Regions from separate parts of the Affinirhizobium rhizoryzae genome, predicted to be linked through region 3. Evidence: riboswitches for the same ligand, from Rfam matches in the RefSeq annotation. Region 3 holds a riboswitch; each other region holds the start of a gene.
What was found. Region 3 has a riboswitch for cobalamin ahead of G6N80_RS04120 (energy-coupling factor ABC transporter permease). Riboswitches for the same ligand answer to the same signal wherever they lie in the genome.

Region 1 (4,907 bases), on a different replicon from region 3:
CAGCAGCAGAACGAGATCGGCATCAGCAGGCAGCACGCTACCCGGCCTGACACGGATCAGTTCGACATCCGGTTCGGCATCCAGCGGATCGAGATCATCAAAATTGGAAACATGCGGCAGGATCGGCACCGCGATGCGGATCTTTGCACCCGGCTTGCGTTCAGGCTTTGAATTCAGCGCCAGCGCGTCTTCCGCCGGAAGTCGGGAAGCCTCGGCAAAATGCGGCAAAAGGCCGATGGGCTGCCAGCCGGTAAAGCCCGCGATCATCCGCATGCCTTCATCGAACAAGCTCGGGTCACCACGGAAGCGATTGACGATGAAACCGTGGATCATGGCCGCATCTTCAACGTCCACCACCGTTTTCGTGCCTGCGAGGCTGGCGATGACACCACCGCGATCGATATCGCCGATCAGCACGACAGGCACATTTGCAGCGCGGGCAAAGCCCATATTGGCGATGTCGTTGCGGCGTAGATTGACTTCGGACGCACTGCCTGCCCCTTCCACCAGCACCAGATCGGCTTGAGCCTTCAGGTGCTCGAAGCTTTCCAGAACAGCTGGCATCAGCCCCGCCTTGATCTGCTGATATTCGGCAGCCTTGGCATTGCCGCGCACCTTGCCCTGCACGACAATCTGCGCACCCACCTCGCTTTGCGGCTTCAGGAGAACCGGGTTCATGTGCACTGAAAGGGGAGCGCGAGCCGCACGCGCCTGTAGCGCCTGCGCCCGACCAATCTCCCCGCCATCGGCGGTCACGGCCGCATTGTTCGACATGTTCTGTGGCTTGAATGGCAGGACCTTCAGCCCGCGCAGCGAAAAGGCACGGGCGAGACCCGCCACGACAAGCGACTTGCCGACATCCGATCCCGTTCCCTGAAACATCAATGCCTTGGCGGGCGGCTTTACCATCAGAACTCTATCCCGGCCTGCGCCTTCACACCCGACTTGAAGTGGTGCTTCACCAGCGTCATTTCCGTCACCATATCGGCGGCCTCGATCAAGGCGGCCTTGGCGTTACGACCCGTGACGATGACGTGCAGGTCCGGCCTGCGGGCGGTCAAATCCGCGATGACCTTTTCAAGATCGAGGTAATCGTAGCGTAGCGCGATATTCAGCTCATCGAGGATCAGAAGCCCCACATCCGGCAGCGCCATCATCTCCTTGGCCTTCTCCCAGGCACGCTCGGCGGCGGCGACATCCCGCTTCAGGTCCTGCGTATCCCAGGTGAACCCTTCGCCCATAGTGTGCCAGATAACGCGATCACCGAAAGCTTCCAGCGCCACCCGCTCGCCAGTGTCCCAGGCCCCCTTGATGAATTGCACGACGGCAACCTTTCGCCCATGACCCAGCATGCGCAATGCCAACCCGAAAGCCGCTGTCGATTTGCCCTTGCCCGGACCCGTGTTGACGATCAGCAGACCCTTCTCGATGGTCTTGGAGGCCACTTCCGCATCCTGAACCGCCTTGCGATTAGCCATCTTGCGGCGATGACGTTCCGCTTCGCTTTCGTCGATCTCCTTCACCGGCCTCTCCTTGCATCCTGTCGATGGAGCGGCGGACTATAGTCAAAACGATCCGTGCGGCAATCGCCCCCTGCCGTGATCACCATTGACAGCCACTCACGCAAGGGCATAGTGAACCTCTGTGAACGGTCTTTTCCCGGCAACGGGAAAAGCTAAGAGGGAACGTGGTGCGGAATTTCGCCTAAACCACGGCTGCCCCCGCAACTGTAAGCGGCCTTCCACCTTTGGATGAAGGATGGAGCGTCCGGCGCATAATGCCACTGAAGATATCTTCGGGAAGGCGGCGCAGGCACGATGGTCGCGAGCCAGGAGACCTGCCGTTTATGCATGAAATCCGCCGGGCGGGGTGCTCCGGGCAAGGATGTATCAAACCATGTGAGGTGAGAAGCCTGACATGGACGCGCCCCATTGTAACAATGATTTGGGGTGGATTCTTGGATCTCTCGACACGACCGGACAGACAGGATGCCGCAGCACGTGAGGTTGCGAATGTAGTGATCCATGTCTGCGAAACATGCCGCAGCGGGCAGGAAGCCGTTGATGCGCAGCGCGATGGTGCCGTGCTGGCGGAACGCGCCAAGGCGCTGGCGACTGAGGGCGTGGAAATCCGTTCCGTTGCCTGCCTCGCCAATTGCAAGCGCGCCTTGAGCGCCAGCATTCAGAGTGCCGATGGCTGGTCCTATGTGTTCGGCGATCTCGGCACCGATGCGGCAAACGATCTTCTGGAAGGTGCTCGCCTACTGGCCGGTTCCACCGATGGACTGATGCCGTGGAAGGGTCGCCCCGAAAGCCTCAAGCGCGGCATGATTGCCCGCATTCCGCCGCTCAACCCAATTCTCCCGAACGTCGAAGGACAGACTTCATGACCAATTCGCTCGCCCGCGTGCCCTGCACCGTTGTCACCGGCTTTCTAGGGGCAGGAAAAACCACGCTGCTGCGTCACGCGCTGGAAAACATCAAGGGCAAGCGCCTGGCCGTGATCGTCAACGAATTCGGCGATGTCGGCATTGATGGCGAAATCCTGAAGAGCTGCGGCATCGAAAACTGCCCGGAAGACAACATCATCGAGCTGGCCAATGGCTGCATCTGCTGCACCGTGGCGGATGATTTCGTGCCAGCCATCGACAAGATCCTCGCCATGGAGCCGAAGGTCGATCACATTCTGATCGAGACCTCGGGCCTTGCTCTGCCGAAGCCGCTCGTTCAGGCCTTCCAGTGGCCGGGCGTGAAAAGCCGCGTGACGGTGGATGGCGTCGTGGCCGTGGTCGATGGTCTGGCGCTGGCCGAAGGTCGCGTTGCCGACGACATGGAAGCCCTTGCCGCCCAGCGCGCCGAAGACCAGTCGCTTGACCATGACGATCCCGTGGAAGAAGTCTTCGAAGACCAGATCGCCTGCGCCGATCTCGTGATCCTCACCAAGTCCGACCTGCTCAACGAAGCGGATCTCGAAAAGGCCCGCACCCATGTGGAGGACCACCTGCCGCGCGCCGTACGCATCGTGAATTCGCAGAATGGCGAGATCGATCCCGCAATTTTCATCGGCCTTGGTCTGGCGGTTGAAGACGATATCGAAAACCGCAAGACGCATCACGATGACGAGCTGGACCACGAGCACGACGATTTCGACAGCTTTGTGCTGGATATCCCGGCCATTGCCAGCCCGGAAGAACTCAGCAAGCGCATTGCCGATGTAACCGATGCCGAAAAGGTGCTGCGCATCAAGGGTTATGTGGAAGTCTCCGGCAAGCCAATGCGCCTTCTGGTGCAGGCCGTTGGCCCGCGCGTGAACCACTATTTCGACCGCCCATGGAACACCGGTGAAACCCGCCGTTCCCGCCTCGTCGTGATCGGCGAAAAGGGCATCGACGCCGAAAAGATCGGGAAGCTGCTGGCCGCCTGATGCATATACTCGCCACCACATCCTCTTCGCTCGACGATCTGATCGAGCCGGTCGATCTGAACCAGACGCCGGGGGATGTGGTGGTGCTATCCTTTACCGATAGCGACCTGAACGGCATTGCGAGCGCCTGGAACCGGCTGAACCCGACCGGGCTTTCCCTGCGCCTGGCCCAGCTTGCCGACCTGCGCCATCCCATGTCTGTAGACCTCTGGGGTGACAAGGTGGCCCGGCATGCGAAGCTGATCCTCGTGCGCATTCTCGGTGGCTACGACCGTTGGCGCTACGGGGTCGACGAGCTGGCGCGTATCGCCAGAGAGCGGAATATTCTGCTCTATCTACTGCCCGGCGAATGCAGCGAACGCGACGAGCGGCTGGAGACCGCCTCCACGGTGGATCTGGCGGAAATCCGCTCCGTTCTCGCCTTCTTCCGCACCGGTGGGCCGGATAATCTGGACAGGCTCGTTAGCCGACTTACCAATAAGCTATCCGGGGGTGCCGATATTGCATGCCCAGAGGCCGAGGACGTGCCGAAGCTCGGCATCTACCGGCCTTTGAAAGGCGTCGTTTCGCTGGACGAGGCCTTGATCGAGCGCGAAGGGAAGCCGCTTTTGCCGCTGCTCTTCTATCGCTCCATGCTCTTGGCAAGCGACGTCGCCCCCGTGGATGCGCTGATGGAAGCGCTGGAAGATAGAGGCGCCTGCGTTCTGCCCATCTTCGTTCCCGGCTTGAAGGATAGCGCAACGCTGACCCATCTACGGGACATGTTGGCTCCGTTAAAACCTGCGGCCATCATCACCGCCACCGCCTTTGCCAGCAATGCGGAACTGGACGGCCAGACGCTGTTCGACGTGCTTGGTGTGCCGGTGTTTCAGAGCGTGATTGCGACGACCAAACGGCAGGCCTGGGCTGAAAGCCAGCGTGGGCTTGGACCTTCCGATCTTGCCATGCATGTGGTGCTGCCGGAACTGGATGGCCGCATTTTGGTAGGCATACTGTCCTTCAAGGCAGAGCGGCAGGCGGGCGAAGATTTCGGCTTCACCGGTTTTGCCAATACGCCGGAGCCGGATCGGGTGGCGGCAACGGCGGAGCGCATCCTCAAGCATCTGGCGCTTTATGCCACGCCGAAATCCGAACGTTGCATTACCATTCTGATGCCGGATTATCCGGGTACCGATGGCCGCACAGGCTATGCCGTGGGCCTCGATGTGCCGGAAAGTGTGCTTCAGATGCTGCGGGATCTTCAGGCCGAAGGCTACGAGGTCACAGATATTCCGGCCACGGCCAAGGACCTGATGGACCGGGTCTTGCGCCAGACCGAAACGCTGGATGCAGAGGTTTATGGGAACTATCTGGCCCAGATCGCCGAAGCCGCGCGTTCCGCCGTGCATAATACCTGGGGAGACCCCTTAGCCGACGAAGCATTTGAGGCAGAAAGGTTCCGCTTCCGGGCAGTTCGTTTTGGCAATGTGACAGTAGCACTGGCC
Region 2 (4,907 bases), 530 kb from region 3:
CAGCATCGAGTTCAGGAAAAAGGCCGGATCGCCGCTGGGGGCGGTGTGTTGGGCCCAGAGCGCGATGTCGAAATTGCCGCTGGCCGCCGCCTCTGCAATATTGTCCACGATCTGTGTGTCGAGCCCGATGCCGATCCGGGAAAGCTGTGCCTTGACGACCGGCAGCATGGTGACCAGATCCGGCCGTTGCGGGTATGTGATCGCCAGCAGCTTCAGAGCCTTGCCGTCCTTGGTACGCATGCCGTCGGTGCCCTTTGTCCAGCCCGCAGTATCCAGGATCGCGGCAGCCCTGGCAGCATCTGTCGGCCGGGCTTGGCTGCCGGCAAACGGAAAATAAGGAGCATAGGCGCCGGTTGCCGGTGTTCCGCCATTGATGGCAGCGGCCAGTTCCTTGCGATCGAAGGCGAGGTCGATGGCCTGGCGCACGGATTTGTCCTGAACCACCGGCCTTGTCGTGTTCAAAAAGGCAAAATACTGGTACCCGACCGCGAAGGATTTGACTGTCAGGGACGGATCACGCGTCAGTCGGGCGGCAACTTCGGAGGGGAGACCAAAGGCCAGATCCAACTCCCCGGATTGAAAGGCCAGCGCCATGGTTTGCGCATCGCCGAACCGTTTCAGTGTCAACGGTCTGCGCTGGTCCGCCCCTTCAAAATGGGCATTCGGCTTCAATTCGATCGCCGCATCGACCTTGAAATCCGCGATTTCGTAGGGGCCGGTAAAGATCGTCTTGCCGTCCTCGGCTGCCGGCTTGTAGGCAATCAGCGGCCATTCGGCAAACAGGGCCTGGATGAGAGGAACCGGCTTTTCCGTCGATACCCTGAGGGTGAGGTCGTCTGCTGCTGCAAACGTCAGTTTCCCGCCTGTCGCCAATGCTGCCTTGTTGTTGGCAAAGGTGCGCTCGAAACCGGCCGCCAAAGCTGCGGCTGTCACGGGCGTGCCATCAGAGAATGCGCGCCCTGCCTTCAAGGTGATCGTCCAGGTGAGGTCGCCCGTGCGTTCGGCCTTTTCGGCCAGTTCCGGTACAAGTTTGCCTTGCCTGTCGACGGTAAACAGGTTTTCGCCAACCCCGTGGCTGGTGAGCGCCCAGCCATTTGATCCCTTGGCCGGGTCAACGCCACTGGTGATGAAGGTTGCGCCGATGCGCAAAGGCTCAGTCGCTGCTGCGGGCCACGCGACGGCCACAAGGGCTGCGGTGGCGATCAGCGCGCTGCTGAGGCGCTGGCGGAGCGGAATGGGCATAATGACCTCTCGTCTCGTTGATTATGGATTCGGGAATCTTGGTGTTTGCAGCGGCCGCAGCCGCTGCTTGCGTCCGGTCGGGTGATAGGCGAAATCCTCCACGACCGTTCCGCCCAACAGGTGCTCGGTGATGATGCGGTCGACGGCCGCCTCGGTGACGCCGCCGTAATAGGTGCCCTCGGGAAAGACCTGGACGACAGGGGCAAGATTGCAGGGGCCGAGGCAGGTGGATTTCGCGGTCATGGTGCCTTCGCCCGTTGTCCGCAGCTTCAGGCGTTGCTGTTCGTTGCGCAGGTGGCACCAGAGGGCGTCGGCACCTGCGCCATTGCAGGGGCCGCCCTGGCAGACCAGGACCCGGCGTTTCTGGTCCGGCACAAGCGAACCTTCGGCGAGGGATTTCTGATCAACGGCAAGATCGAAGGATGTGGCTGACGCGACCAGATCTCCAAGTAGTGCGGCCATGACCGGACTTGCCGCGATGTGAGCGGTGAGTGCTATCTCCGGCCATGGCCGGTGATCCTCGTTTCGCCAGCGGCGGACCACTTTTTGCAGCCAGGTGGGAACGCTGGGCTCCATGGGCAGAACAAGCGGGACAATGCTGACATGGGAACAGCCCTCGCCGACCAGCGCCAGCAGCGCTTCCTTGAGAGACGGAGTGCCTTGTTCAATGAAGGCGTAACGCACGACGGCGTCAGGCCGGTGTTCGGCCATGACGCCCGCAAGGCGCGCCATGTCGGCGTGAGGCGCCGCGGCAAAAGCGGATTTCGCGATGAGAAGAACGGCGCGCCGTTCGTCCAGTTCTATTTCTTTCGTCACTGCGTGCCTCGCGCGTGAGCGGTCGAGGCTAGCAACGAAATGACGACGCGCGCGAACCCCTTGGTACGCGAACGAGCCATTCCGGCGGCAGACCCCGACCGCGGAATTCTATCTTGTCAGGCAGGTCTCCTGGCTCACGGGTCTATGCCTTCCCCTGTCTTCCCAACCTTTTCAGGTCAGTGACGTTTTCGGGGACGGCTCGCCGTTTACAGTTGCGGGACAGCTCCGGCGTCGCACCGGATTCCCTCTTAGCTTCCACCAGTGATGGAAGAACCTTGACCTGACGATGTCTACATGATGGCGGCCTGCTGTCAATCGACAGGAGGCAATGGTTCCACTAGGAGCCGCTACCACTCTCATTTGCCTTCTCATCGACATTTTCGTTGATATGTAATAACGTTACATAATGAATGTCAATCGTTCTCACTATGGTGAGGGGCGCTTGATGATCCTCAAAGCAAATGGTGCTTACGAACTTGAAGTGGTCCACGTCGAAAGATCCGGGAGAACGCGTAATGAGACCGGTATTGCCAAGTTGCTCGATGCCAGGTTGGCTTTATCGATGCACCACGAAATTGCTGATCTTTTTCAATAGTTTAAAGGAGTTTTCTTTTCTGTGCGAGATCGTCACATAAGCGGTCCGGGCATATAAACTCTCTGCCCTGAGTACAGCCGATCTTGAAGACTTGATTGCCCAGCAGAATATCATCAGCAGCTGGAAAACTGCGCGACTGCGATCAATCGCTTTGGTCGCTATTTTGCCACCTGTATACGCCGGGACCGGTCCAAACCGAAAGACAATTGGCATATGGATGTGGTCGTCATTGCGATTGGCGGAGAGAATTTCCGGCCCTGGCGTGCGATAGATGCTGACCTTGATGTTTTCGACACTCTGGTTCAGCAGCTTCGCAATATCAGGGCAAGTTCAGTCACAAGCCTTGCCAGTGTAAGGCCGAGTGAAGCCTCTGTGCTGTCATCGCTGTCACGGCCACTTTCATGGCGAAGACGATAGTCCTGATTGTATCAAAGCCATCAAATTAGCAGCGCTAGCGCCAATCATTGAAATATCGACAGCTTCATCACCTCATCGACAAAGTCGGCAACGATGCGCGAAGGATAGCGGTTCGGCGGCAGTACCAGCAGGGTGCGGAAATAGATCGCCGGTTTGAATGGGATGATCGTCAGGCCACGCCCCACATAGGGTTCGGCCGTCATGGGGTTGACGAGGCCGACTCCGAGCCCTGCCTGAACCATGGCGCAGATGGTGGTCGAATACGGCGTTTCCAACACGACCTTCAGCTTGGTTGCGCGGTCGCGAAAGATAGCTTCAGCGGCTCGTCGCGTCGTGTCTTCAGGGGAAAGGGCAATGAAGGCTTCTCCGTCGAGATCCTCTGGCGTCAACTCAGTGGCCTGCTCCAGGCGATGCCCCGCTGGAACGGCGATGGCGGCACGATAGCGCGCGAAGGGCCGAACATCGACGCCTTCGGTCTCGATCTCGTCGGCTGCCAGCCCGACATCGACCTGGCCGGACGCTACTAGATCTTTCACAGTAGAGGACAGTTGCGCCTGAAACGAAATGGCGACATTTGGATGCCGCGCCTGAAAACCGCGCAAAGCGCGTGGCAAAATATTGGTGCTCAGCGCAGATAGGCTTGCCACTTTGATTTCGCCTGATCCGAAATCACGGATTCTCGCTGCGGCACTTTTGAGCCGTGTGAGCCCGGAAAACGAACTCTCCACTTCCTTGAAGAAGATGTTCGCTTCGGCGGTCGGATACATGCGACCGCGTTCGCGCCGGAACAGGGCAAATCCGATATCGCGCTCGAGTTCCTGGATCGCTTTGCTGACAGCAGGTTGGGAAATGCGCAGCACCTCGGCAGCCCGAGAGGCTGTGCTGTTAGTCATCACGGCATGGAACACCTCGACCTGACGAATATTCATTCGACACCTCATAACCCACGAGAATAAAGTAGCAGGATAATGATATTGGACGGAATTGATATGCCGATGTTTTAATCCGCTCACGAAATTGCTCAGGATGAAGCGGAATGAAAGACTTTACTCAATGTGTTGTCACACCGGACGTCAATGTTGACGGGTTTGAAGCCCTTGGTGTTGCCACGCACCGGGCATCCACCATCGTCTTCAAGAATGCAGAAGCCTATGCCACCCGCGGTCAGAGGGGCCATGATGGGTATACCTATGGGCTTTACGGCACGCCGACGACCCGCACGCTCGAAGCCAAACTGACGGCGCTTGAGCAGGGTCTTCGCACATTTCTGGTGCCATCAGGGCAGGCGGCGAATGCGATTGCAGCGCTTCCGTTCTTGAAGAGCGGCGACAAGATCCTGATCGCGGATACCGCCTATCCGCCCATGCGCGACTTTGCCAACCAGGATCTGGCGCGTTTCGGCGTCGAGGTTGCCTATTACGATCCGGTTTCGATCGAGGACCTGACAACAAAGATCGATGACCGCACAAAGCTCGTCTGGTGTGAATCCCCGGGTTCAACGACGATGGAGATCCAGGATCTTCCGGCTATTGCCGATGTCGCCCATCGACACGGCGCGCTTGTCGGCTGCGACAATACCTGGGCGACACCGCTCAACTACAAGCCGCTGGCGCTCGGAGCCGATATCGTTACGGAAGCCTTGACGAAATATGTTTCCGGCCACTCCGATCTACTGATGGGTTCGATCACCGTGCGGTCAGACGACCTCATCACACCGATTCGCGCAACGCTCGGGCGCTTCGGGATTGGCGTGTCTCCGGATGATGCATCGCTTGTGCTGCGCGGCATGGAAACGCTTGGCATCCGTCTCAAGCATGCCGCAGATGTTGCACTGGTA
Region 3 (4,907 bases):
TTTCATACCGTGCTGGGCTTGATGCATGTAGAAACCAAGGTAAAAGATCCGAAGCTCGATATTTACGGTTCCTGCAAGGCATCGAATGCAAAATCCTGATGAGATTCCGCGCAAGGTAACGGGAATAAGGCATCTTTTCGCGGCACAGCGATATTCCGCTTCAGGCGCCAGAAGGTTGTGGCAGGAAGCGGCATTTCGTCACGAATGTCTCGCAATGCTGGCGTCACTTGTCTTCTTTGCCGTCATAGGCGCAAGCGTTGAGCGCTTTTCGATTCTGATCGGTGTTTTCCTGATCGTCGTCGCGCTGGAAGCGCTCAATACAGCCATCGAAGAGATCATCGACCGTATCTCGCCCGAATTCTCAGCCACCGGACGGCATGCGAAAGATCTCGGCTCATTTGCCGTTTTCTGCGGGCTTCTCGCCTGGGGAATTCTGATGCTGGATACGACGGTCCGGGTGATCGTTGGCTGAGATCTAATGTTCGATCTTCGTATCGAGGATCTCGAGGCTTTTCGGATTGAAGAAGGCAGCAACCTTCTCCCCCTCTGCATTGATGGCGAAAGCTTCGTAGCAGCCATCTTCGCTTCGGATGGATCTCACTTTCCAACCAACGCTTTCGAGCTTTGCTTGCAAGACCTTGCGTGGTTGCCAATCGGCAATCGGTACGTTGCACCGTTCGCTTGCAACGGCTGCCGTCCCGACGGCCCAGCTTGCAATCGCAATAGCGACGAGACGTTTCATGTGATCTGCTCCAGCCATTGTTCGCCTGTTACGCTGTATTCATTAGCTGACATCCACCTGAAAACAGGAGAAATTCATCACGGAATCGCAACGCGGTCGATTTCAGTTTGGTGACAGTTTGATAAGACACTTGCTTGGTCGAAATGGAGACACGTTGCCTTGCGTATCCTGCTTGTAGAAGATGATGCAACACTGGCGGATGCGGTGCGCACTCACGTCACCCGGCACAACCATGCAGTGGACCTTGCGGAAGACAAGGAGAGTGCGCTTGCCTGTCTCGCTGGTGTTGATTATGCGCTGGTTCTCCTCGATCTTCGCCTGCCCGATGGAAGCGGCCTCGATATTCTCAAGCACATCCGGCTGAAGAAGCAGATGATACCGGTCATCGTTCTGACCGCGCATGACCAGGTATCTGACCGGATCGCAGGGTTGAATGCAGGTGCGGACGACTATCTGGTCAAGCCCTTCGACCTGGATGAACTGGAAGCGCGAATCCATGCGGTTTCCAGACGATACGGCGCCAGTCAGACTCCGATGGTCGAACTGGCCGGCTTCGAGGTCTATCCGTCCGAACATCGCATCGAGGGAAAGACCGGTGAGCGCATTTCCCTTTCCGCGCGTGAGTGGGCTGTGCTTGAATGCCTTCTTGCGCGACGCAATTCCATCGTATCCAAGTCCCAGATCGAAGAAGCGCTCTATGCTTTTGGTGCCGAAATCGAAAGCAATACCGTTGAGGTTTATGTGAGCCGTCTTCGGCGCAAGTTGGGGAAGGAGATTGTCGAAACAGTTCGCGGTATCGGCTATCGGGTGGCTGAATGAGTATGCCGAGGCCCCGCAGCATTGCGCGCGAACTGCGCATTTCGCTCGGATTGACCCTATTGGCTTTCTGGCTGCTGGCTGCAGGACTTGCCTTTTCTGTCATGCAGGAGGAAATGGGCGAGGTTTTCGACAGCGCTCTTCAGGAGACAGCAGAACGCCTGGCACCTCTGGTCATTGATGACCTTTACACTCGAGAGGATACCAGCGCTCCCCGGAAGCTGACGGCGTTGCGCGAAAACGTGCCAGATGAGTATTTGACCTATCAGGTTCGGGATGGCTCCGGTCGCGTGCTGCTGCATTCGCATAATGTCAGTGCCGATCCGTACGAAGCGCCGCTGGTGGAAGGCTTCTGGAGTGGCGGCGAAAAACGCATATTCACGGTTGCTGCCGTCAGTGGCAGCATCTTCGTACAAGTCGCAGATTCGCTGGAACATCGGCGGGAGGCCTCAATTGAGGGCGGTACGGCACTGCTGCTGCCGCTTCTCCTGCTCCTGCCGGCGAGTCTGATTGCCGTCAGTTGGTTCGTGCGTCGCAACGTCAGCGAGGTGGATCGTTTGAAGCGCGTTATCGGCCTGCGCGACAGCGGGAATCTTGCACCCATCGATCTCAAGGATCTGCCTATCGAACTCGAACCGATCCAGCAATCCGTCAACCTTCTGATCAAGCGGGTGGACGATGCGCTGGAAGCAGAACGTTCCTTGACCGCCAACAGTGCTCACGAATTGCGGACACCCATTGCAGGTGCACTTGCACAAAGCCAGCTCCTGCTTTCCGAGCTTGAGGATGGACAGACCCGGGATCGCGCCAGGCAGGTTGACGCAGCACTCAGGAAGCTCTCCGTGCTGACGGAAAAGTTGTTGCAGCTTGCGCGAGCCGATGCGGGCATCGGTAAGTCTGCGGTTCGTTCGGACCTGTCGACGATCCTTGACGTCGTTATGGAAGAATTCTTGCGCAACAGCCAGAGTGGCTCGGTTCTTCATTATCATCGTCCGGAGAGAATGGTCCTTTCTCGCGAGGTAGATCCGGACGCCTTTGCCATTGCTGCCCGTAATCTGGTCGAAAATGCTCTCGCCTACCGCTTGCCTGACACGCATGTCGACGTGCACCTGAAGCCGGATGGCCTGCGCGTATCGAACCTCACGTCGCCCAAGACCTTGCTTCCTCCGGAAAAGCTGCGACAGCGCTTCGTGCGCGGCCATTCCCTTCATCCCGGCTCGGGTCTGGGGCTCGCCATCGTGGAACGGCTGGCGACCCAGATGGGCGCGCAACTGGAACTGACGGCCACGCCGCTGGCGCCCGACCAGTCTCGTTTCGATGCGAGCATCGTATTTCCTGACCCGTGATTCTGTCTCACAGTTGTTTTCTCGTGAAATCGCCGTGAACGGGATTGCGCTGCGCTCAAAAACAGTCTTAGGCTTCCCGATGATGGTCTCGGTTGCCCATAAAGCAACCGGTGAAAAGGGAATGTGGTGATGCAACGCAAGTTGCCAATGCCACGGCTGCCCCCGCAACTGTAGGCGAGGAGCGACATCCGTTATCCACTGGCGTCAGGGCCGGGAAGGGGGATGAAGCTGCGAATCGCAAGCCAGGAGACCTGCCATCAGAGGCGGACATTCGTCCGATTATGACACACCAATCGACCGCGCGGTGGGCGCGGGGAGGCAGATATGCATATTGAACCGGGCGTCGTTGACGGCGCAAAAATCGTGCTCAGCTACGCGACAGCATTGGCCGCGCTGGGGCTGACAGCCAAAATGGCAACAGACAGTGTTCGTCGGGATGGTGGTGTCGCGTCGCTCGCGTTGCGAAGTGCCATTACGACCGTTCTCGTCTTCGGCTTTTTCGAGGTCTTGCCGCATCATCCGGTCGGCGTTTCCGAAGTTCACCTCATTCTTGGGTCGACCCTGTTCCTGATGTTCGGCGCAGGTGCTGCGTCCATCGGGCTTGCCGCCGGCCTCCTCATCCAGGGCCTGTTCTTCTCGCCGTTCGATCTTCCTCAGTATGGCATGAACGTAACGACCTTGCTCGTTCCGCTTTGGGCCATCAGCCAGCTCGCGGCCAAGCTTATTCCGGCCCGCACGGCCTATGTTGATGTGACCTATCGCCAGGCATTTACACTGTCTACCGCCTATCAGGGTGGTATTGTTGCCTGGGTGGCCTTCTGGGCGCTCTATGGCCACGGGTTCACGGTCGAAAATCTCGTGAGCATCGGAAGTTTCGGCGTGGCCTATATGAGCGTTATCCTCATTGAGCCGTTGGTCGATCTGGCCGTGCTTGCAGCGGCGAAATCCTTGCGCAAATACAGCCAGGGCCCGATTTTCAGCCGTCGATTGCATCAGGCAGCCTGACGCTGTGATCTCTAAGCCGGCGGCCTGATTGCAGGCCGCCGATTGCCGAGACGTTATGGAACGTCCCGGCCTTCTGCCGTGGAATAGAGTTCGAACCAGTCTTCCCGCGAAAGCTTGACTTTCATCGCATCGCCAATCTGTCGAATGCGTGCAACATTGTTTGTACCCATGACGGGCAGAATGTGGGCCGGATGTGCGAGTAGCCAGGCGACGGCAATGGCTGTGCGATCTACACCTTGTTCGGCTGCGATGCGATCCAGCGTCCTGCCAAGGTCGGTGTCATTTGAAAAAAGGCGGCCACCACCCAGAGGTGACCATGCCATTGCCCGGACCTTGTCTCGTGTCATCGAGCTCAGATCACCATTCGTGAACGGGTCCCGCGCCAAAAGGCTCAGTTCGATCTGGTTGACCACGAGTTTCGTCTGCATGCACGACTGAAGCGCCGCGAGATCCCAGGGGCGGAAATTCGAAACGCCGACGGCTCTGACCTTGCCGGATGACACGGCGGCATCGAGAGCGCCGCCGGTTTCCGTAAAATCCATGAAAGGATCGGGGCGGTGGATCAGCAAAAGATCGATGTAATCTGTGCCCAGGAGACGTAGAGATCTGTCGATCGACGCGCTGATGTGCTCTGCCGAGGTATTATAATGCTTCAGCCGTGCCCCGGCGTAGTCTCCCGTGGGTGCAACTATGCCGCATTTGGTAACAATTTCGATCTTGTCTCGAAGTCCGGCGCCTTTCAATGCTCTGCCGAAATGCTCTTCAACGGTGTAGCCGCCATAGATATCCGCATGATCCATGGTGGTAATACCCTGTTCAAGGCATGCTTCCACTTTGGCAATGATATTGCCCGCGGACACATCCTGATCATCGGCTAGCCGCCACATGCCATAGACGATCCGTGAGAGATCCAATCCGGCCTGAATTTCAACGCGCTGCATCTGCTTCCTTTCTCGCCAAATCGCGGGCTGCAGCCCGCCGCTGCCACGCGGTTTATC

Region 1: another riboswitch for cobalamin. It lies ahead of G6N80_RS11630 (DUF1636 family protein); the one in region 3 lies ahead of G6N80_RS04120 (energy-coupling factor ABC transporter permease).
Region 2: another riboswitch for cobalamin. It lies ahead of G6N80_RS01125 ((2Fe-2S) ferredoxin domain-containing protein); the one in region 3 lies ahead of G6N80_RS04120 (energy-coupling factor ABC transporter permease).

The regions. Positions count from the first base shown of each region.
Region 1 covers NZ_CP049250.1:1,145,406-1,150,312, reverse strand. The annotation lists gene G6N80_RS11640 (cobyric acid synthase) at 1-909, opposite strand, end outside; gene cobO (cob(I)yrinic acid a,c-diamide adenosyltransferase) at 909-1,478, opposite strand; cobalamin riboswitch at 1,633-1,859, shown strand; gene G6N80_RS11630 (DUF1636 family protein) at 1,958-2,389, shown strand; gene cobW (cobalamin biosynthesis protein CobW) at 2,386-3,423, shown strand; gene cobN (cobaltochelatase subunit CobN) at 3,423-4,907, shown strand, end outside.
Region 2 covers NZ_CP049249.1:46,041-50,947, forward strand. The annotation lists gene G6N80_RS01120 (ABC transporter substrate-binding protein) at 1-1,242, opposite strand, end outside; gene G6N80_RS01125 ((2Fe-2S) ferredoxin domain-containing protein) at 1,264-2,058, opposite strand; cobalamin riboswitch at 2,161-2,352, opposite strand; gene G6N80_RS01130 (LysR substrate-binding domain-containing protein) at 3,115-3,999, opposite strand; gene G6N80_RS01135 (trans-sulfuration enzyme family protein) at 4,107-4,907, shown strand, end outside.
Region 3 covers NZ_CP049249.1:719,610-724,516, reverse strand. The annotation lists gene G6N80_RS04145 (phosphoethanolamine transferase) at 1-99, shown strand, start outside; gene G6N80_RS04140 (diacylglycerol kinase) at 86-472, shown strand; gene G6N80_RS04135 (PepSY domain-containing protein) at 476-742, opposite strand; gene G6N80_RS04130 (response regulator transcription factor) at 902-1,561, shown strand; gene G6N80_RS04125 (histidine kinase dimerization/phospho-acceptor domain-containing protein) at 1,558-2,904, shown strand; cobalamin riboswitch at 2,971-3,177, shown strand; gene G6N80_RS04120 (energy-coupling factor ABC transporter permease) at 3,229-3,909, shown strand; gene G6N80_RS04115 (aldo/keto reductase) at 3,963-4,850, opposite strand.